3 regions of the Vreelandella sp. L-15 genome follow, and region 2 is predicted to be linked to each of the others. Evidence: predicted binding sites of a transcription regulator. Region 2 holds the regulator's gene; each other region holds the start of a gene.

Region 1 (2,272 bases), on a different contig from region 2:
TTCATCGTGCCGGTTAACAGTGACAGTAAGGTCAGCACAACAGGAACCCCGAAAGCGATAAAACCGGCCATGTTGACCGCAGGATAGGCGTGACTATCCAGGTACAGGCTGGGTACATCCAGGCGCTGCTTTTTAATCAGGAAGTAGTCCACCGCCATAATGCCCGCAATGGGGCCTAACAGACTGGAGTAACCCAGCAGCCAATTGGAGTACATCTGCTCAAGAGACACTCCAGGAGGAATGATGCCTGCCTTTTGTAACAGGTCATAGCCCATCAGCAGCACTCCCACCGCACCGGTTATCAGCACGCCACGCGTCTGGTTGATCACTTTTGGCGCTATGTTCTGAAAATCATTGGTAGGTGAGACGATATTAGAAGCGGTGTTGGTCGAAATAGTGGCAATAATGATCAATAACATCGCCATAATGACCCAGAAGGGGCTGTCGATATAACCGATTAACCTCACCGGATCTGCAACGGTTTGCCCTACTAGCGATTCAGACGCAGCGGTTAGCACAACCCCAAGGGCAGCAAAGAAGAACATCGTCAGCGGTAGACCAATAATTTGACCTGCAATTTGATCTTTTTGGCTTTTGGCAAAGCGGCTGAAGTCAGGAATATTTAGTGAGAGAGTCGCCCAAAAACCCACCATGGCGGTCAAACCGGCAAAGAAATAACCATAAACGGAAGCCCCCTCAGGGCGCGATGGCGGTTGAGCCAGCAGCTCGGTCATCGACATATGCGGCCACGCCCACATCATCAGGCCAACGCCTACGGCCAACAGCAGCGGTGCAGCCAGCGTTTCCAGCCACTTAATCGACTCCGCTCCGCGAATGACCACATACAGGTTCATCGCGCCGAAAACAAAAAAGCCAATCACCTCCCCCACGCCACCCAAAGCAGCCCAGGCAGGAATTAGCTCCGACAGCAGCAAATGGATAGCTAAACCACCAAACATGGTTTGAATGCCGAACCAGCCGCAGCCCACCAGCGCACGTACTAGGCACGGCACATTCGAGCCCAAAATACCGAAGGATGAGCGCAATACCACCGGAAAAGGAATCCCGAACTTAGTGCCAGGAAAGGCATTCAGCGTCAGTGGAATCAGTACGATGACGTTGGCCAGCAGGATGGCAAAGAGCGCCTCCCCCACGCTCAAGCCGAAGTAGGCGGTTAGCACCCCACCCAGCGTATACGTGGGCACGCAGATCGACATCCCCACCCATAGCGCCGCGATATTCCACTTACTCCAGGTACGCTCACTTGCCTGGGTAGGTGCAATATCTTTATTGAAGCGGGGACTATTACGCACGTCCTCACCAACATTAAGTTCAATCAACCCCTCTCTGTCTACCATCTGGGTTCTTGAGCCAGTCATTTTATTCTCCTCAGCAGCGACATTGCCGACCGCAGGTACGGGTTCAGCTTTTGTCGCAGCAATAAGCATGCCTAAACTGAAGACAGGATCGTTAACTTATTGAACAAAAAGCTGACTTGATCGACAGATAGGCAGTCACTACCTACGCGCTTGTTATTGTTTTCGCCAATGTATAGCAAACCCACTAAAAACCTTAGTTCGTTAAAAAAATATTGCACCATAAAAGCACCATAAAAAGTGCACAAACCAGTCAATGAAAAATCAAATTACTGATTTTAAAAGAATTTAAAAACCACCAAATATGTGCAAACACTCACTAAATTAGCAAAAAAAGATCACATAAAAAATAAAAACAAATAAAATCAATTGGTTAATAGATAGCCGCACACCCCATAAAAAAACCTTGAAAAGTGACTACGTAAAGGTCTATGTTCAAAAAGCTGTCAAATATGACAACTTTTACTCATAACAATAAACATTTGGCTTTAAGCCGATGTCACTACACGCCAAGCGACCGCCGTATTTGCTAATCCGTATTAGCAATACATGGTTTTACCTGACCGTTAATCACCGTTATGCGCTAGCAGACGGTTGGTGCGTATGACACGAGAGGGCTTTGTATGCAGAAGATGAAAATCGGCCTGGTTCAAATGGGCCTAAAAACCAGTACCGACCTGGAACCCGCCGCTATTCGAGACACAATGAACGAAGCGCATCTGCCGCTGATAAAACAAGCCGCTGAACAAGGTGTGCAAGTACTGTGCTTCCAGGAAGTGTTTAATCAACCCTACTTTTGCCCCAGCCAGGACAGCAAATGGTACGCCGCTGCCGAGCGGGTGCCGGAAGGCCCCACCTGCCAGATGATGCAGAAGCTCGCCGCCGAACACCGTATG
Region 2 (2,272 bases):
CGTTAAAGAAACGCCACATTGGCGTATTGATCACCGACCATAACGTTCGTGAAACGCTGGATATTTGTGATATTGCCTACATTGTTGGCGACGGTCACATCATTGCCAGTGGAAACGCCCAGGAAATCCTCAACAACCAGAAGGTTCGAGATGTCTATTTAGGCGCTGATTTCCGCCTTTAAACAGTGACCTGCAGAAGCATTTCTTTTAGTGGCATGCTTATTGCACTTGCACCAAGCCATAACTCGCTCTAGGGTGGAGCTTTCTGATTAACGAGTGGTTCTCAGATGGTCATGAAAGCTTCTCTCCAATTGCGTATCGGCACACAGCTGACCATGACACCTCAGCTGCAGCAGGCTATCGCCCTGCTTCAGCTATCGACGCTGGACCTTCGTCAAGAAATTCAGCAAGCGCTAGATGCCAATCCCATGCTTGAGCAAGAAGATGAGTTTGGCGAGCAGGCTGTCAGTGAGCCTCAAGAGGCTGAGTGGTCCGAGAGCATCCCCAACGAACTCTCCGTCGACAGTGACTGGTCAGATACCTATCAAGACATAGGCAGCCTGGGTGGCAGCAGTGAAGGCCCCGACTTCGAGCGCCAAGCCGCTGGACAAAGCCTACATGGCCACCTGCTATGGCAACTGGCCATGACAGACTTTAGCCCGCGAGAATACGCCATCGCGGAAAGCCTGATTGATGCGCTGGATGCCAACGGCTATCTCACCCAGCCGCTTAATGACATTCGGGAAGGATTAAAAGCCCAAGGCCATGACAGCTTAAGCCAGCGGGAAGTGGAAAATACCCTGCTGCGCTTGCAGCAATTTGAGCCCACCGGCGTCTTTGCCCGAGACCTGCGTGAATGCCTGATGCTGCAACTCGCCTCACTACCTGAGGACACCCCTCTGCTAATGCCCGCCAAACGGCTGGTTCGCCAGTTTTTGGAAGCATTAGGCAAAGACGATATGCGGCTTCTCAAGCGCCGTTTAAGCCTTGATGACGAGCAGCTTGACGATGTCATCCGTTTAATTCGCAGCCTTGACCCACGCCCTGGGAGCACCTATGGCGTTACCGACGACAGCTACATCACCCCCGACCTAGTCGTTCGGCACGACAATGAAGGTTGGCATTTAGAGCTCAATCCAGAAGCACTACCACGCTTGCGTATACAGCCCGACTACGCCAGCTTGATCAAACGCGCAGACAAAAGCCAAGACAACCAGTTCCTCAAAGAGCACCTCCAAGAAGCCCGCTGGCTGATCAAAAGCTTATCGAGTCGCAATGACACGCTGCTACGAGTTGGGCGTGAAATTATTGCACGCCAAATTGGCTTTCTGGAGCATGGCGAAGAAGCAATGAAACCGCTGATTTTAGCGGATATTGCTGAAGCGGTAGAGATGCACGAATCCACCATATCTCGTGTGACCACGCAGAAATTTATTCACACGCCACGGGGCGTTTTCGAGCTTAAGTACTTCTTCTCAAGCCAGGTAAGCGGCCAAGACGGCGGCGACAGCCACTCCAGCACAGCCATTCGCGCCCGCATCAAAAAGCTGATTCAGGATGAGCCCTCAGGAAAACCGCTCTCCGATAGCCGCTTGGTGACTCTGCTTGAAGAGGGGGGCATTAGCGTTGCACGGCGTACTGTCGCAAAATATCGGGAGTCAATGGGCATTCCCTCGTCAAGTGAGCGCCGCCGTTTACGCTAGTTAAGCGGTACGTATGAACAAACTCAACGCAAGGGCTTTGCAATAGCGTAAAAAGGGTTACAATCGAAGTACAGTCCGATGGATAAGGAGCACGTCAATGCAAGTAAACATCACTGGTCATCACGTTGAACTGACTGACGCCTTGCGCGACTACGTTAACGAAAAGCTAGAGCGCGTTGAACGCCACTACGACAACATTACCACGGTGCAAGTGACCTTATCTGTTGAGAAGGAGCGCCAGCAAGCAGCCTGCACACTGCACGCTGCCGGTGCAGACCTTCACGCCGAAGCGCTTGATAACGACATGTATGCCGCTATTGATGCGCTAGCAGACAAAATCGATCGTCAACTCGTTAAACATAAGGAAAAAGCACAAGCTCGCGCCCAGGGCGCTGGTGTGCGTTAACTCAATGACGTTGGAAACCATCCTCCCCCCGGAGCGCGTGCTTTATGACGTTCCCGGGGGCAGCAAAAAACGGGTGCTGGAGTTTTTCAGCACCTTTATCGCCCAAAATACACCCAGCCTAGATAGCCAAGAGGTGTTTAGCCGACTCATTGGCCGCGAGCGA
Region 3 (2,272 bases), on a different contig from region 2:
TCCGCCCATGGGCGGGATAAATGTACCCAGCAACACTAGGAAAGGGATGAGCAGGTTATACATGCCGCCCACGGCTAGCACGGTGCCAATGGCGGCTCCTCCGACCGTGACCAGTCGGCGCTTTTCCGTGCGCAGTAAGTTGCAGCCCGCCACAGCGAAGTTGTAAATGGTGTTGTCTTGGGTGGTCCAAATATTCAGAAACAGCATCAGCACGGCGATGGAGACAAAGCCCTGAGCGATGAGAACATCGACGATATCTGCCTGCTGGTAAATCATGGTGCCCAGCGCACCGGTCAGCACCATTAGACCGTTGCCAATGAAAAAGGCTGCAAGCGTTGCGATCACCGCAATTTTCGGTGTCTTGGCAAAGCGGCTCCAGTTGGTTGCTTGAGTGCCGCCGCTAATAAAAGTGCCGATAATAACGGTAATCGCTGCCGCTACGCTCATACTCTCAGAAGGTGTTTTCTGGCTAAGCCCTGCAAACCCTCGTACATCCACCAATCCGGTGAACAGGCTGATCAAAATAAATAGCATCATGGCGGGAACGGCAAAACGTGACAGCCAATCCATGCCTTTATAACCAATCATGGCAGTTATGCAGAAACCGAAACCAAAGAGCACCATTAAGGGGATTTCCAACCAATCAGGCATTCCAGTGGTGCGTACCAGCACTAGTGAAATGGTTGCGGTACCCCAGGCGTACCAGCCAATTTGAGTAAAACCAAGAATAAAATCAGACAGTTTGCTGCCTTTTTCACCAAAGCAGAAGCGGCCCATCAATACAGAGTTCAGACCGCTTTTACATGCGATATAAGCAAGCGAGGCTGCATAAGCGCCTAATAGCAGGTTGCCAATTAGAATGATCAGTAGTAGTTGACCGATTGGAAAAGCTTGGCCTAGCGAGCCTCCGGCCCACATGGTGGCGGTAAAGAAGGTAAAACCAAGAAGCACGGCAGAGGTTGAGAGTAAGCCTTTGCGTGCACTTTGGGGTACTTCACTAAGTGGGTAGTCAGTTTGGTGCATATCAAGCCCCTTTTGAATTACAGAGTGAAACCATTAAGTTTCAGCAAAAGGCATGCCAAATAAGCCGCTCAATTCAGAGGCGTAGCGTTTAAATGGTGTACTTATGAATGTTTCATTTAGTGATAGTTTGTTAATTAATCATGAGCCTACAGCTATTGCTGAGAGGTCGATACCGTTACTCCAAGATTTTGGTCGCTTATAGCATCTGTGCGGATGGCCATAATGCAGATTAAAGGACACGTACTGCATGCAAGAGGTCAGTGCTGACAACGCGCCTGTTTCCAAGGTTAAGCTTCCGTGGCATCGCACGGTGGTGGGCAAAGTCGCCATCTTTATGCTGCTGGGCGTTGTTTTTGCCTACCTGATGGGCGCGATGCTGGGTTTTACCATGGTCGAGCGTAGTGCCCGCGGCCAGTGGGGGCGCGAAGCTCAGGTCAATGCACAGATTGTCAGTGCCACCATTCGCCGAATTTATACCTCCGTCGCTGTGCGTACCGATTCCACTGGTCAAGTGAATCAATTGGTCTCTGCACGCTCCATTGGCGATGAAGACTCGGTGCTCAGCAGCGGGTTCAGCCCTATTGATGTGCTGGCGTTGGCCAGCGCCCAAACACGGCATAACGTGTGGCTCTTTGCATTTGATGCAAGCGGTACCTTCACTCCGGTGGCAGATGCTTATAACAGCACCATTGAGGAGATGATGTTCCCGGATACGTTTGAGCTGAGCAATGACGTGTTAGCCAACGAGTTTTATGTAGGCTTTGCCCATATTGGTGAAGAGGAGCACTTCGTGAGTGCTCTGCCCATTACGACACCCCAAGGTGTTTTACACGGGGTTGTGGTCTCAAGCATTGGCTTAAAAGGTGAGCTTTATCAGGTGCACCGTGACCTGATACTCAAAGTGGTGGCGTCGTTATTCGTTGTGCTGCTAGCCACTGCAATGTTGGTCAGTATGCTGATGAATCAGCTGTTTAAGCCTGTTCCCCGCCTAATACGTTCCCTCTCGGATATTGCCCAGAATAAGACTGACCGTGCCACGCCCTATACGCAGCGCAGCGATGAGATAGGCTGCATGGCGCAAGCGATTGAGGCGTTGCGAAAGAAAGTCGAAGAGCGTGAACACCTCTTAGAGGTGAAAGAGCAGGCGCTGCGCTACCAACATTTAGCGCATCACGATGCCTTAACCAAGCTGCCGAACCGGGTGCAGTTCAACGACGCGCTACAAGAAGCCGTCATGCAAGTGCCTGAT

The links. Region 2 encodes sigma-54, which starts transcription at its own class of promoters, with help from an activator protein. Its sites were predicted from a motif close to TGGCACNNNNNTTGCTNT; they were not measured.
Region 1: a site for sigma-54 is predicted at 1,435-1,452, ahead of AC13CY_RS11530 (NCS1 family nucleobase:cation symporter-1). Genes of this name have one in related genera too.
Region 3: a site for sigma-54 is predicted at 1,064-1,081, ahead of codB (cytosine permease). Genes of this name have one in related genera too.

Annotation. Positions count from the first base shown of each region.
Region 1 covers NZ_JBSXNN010000079.1:16,179-18,450, reverse strand. Annotated here, with positions in the region: gene AC13CY_RS11530 (NCS1 family nucleobase:cation symporter-1) at 1-1,379, opposite strand, end outside; gene AC13CY_RS11525 (nitrilase-related carbon-nitrogen hydrolase) at 2,000-2,272, shown strand, end outside.
Region 2 covers NZ_JBSXNN010000092.1:85,477-87,748, forward strand. Annotated here, with positions in the region: gene lptB (LPS export ABC transporter ATP-binding protein) at 1-182, shown strand, start outside; gene AC13CY_RS13955 (RNA polymerase factor sigma-54) at 288-1,703, shown strand; gene hpf (ribosome hibernation-promoting factor, HPF/YfiA family) at 1,801-2,109, shown strand; gene ptsN (PTS IIA-like nitrogen regulatory protein PtsN) at 2,114-2,272, shown strand, end outside.
Region 3 covers NZ_JBSXNN010000093.1:53,023-55,294, forward strand. Annotated here, with positions in the region: gene codB (cytosine permease) at 1-1,023, opposite strand, end outside; gene AC13CY_RS14715 (HAMP domain-containing protein) at 1,271-2,272, shown strand, end outside.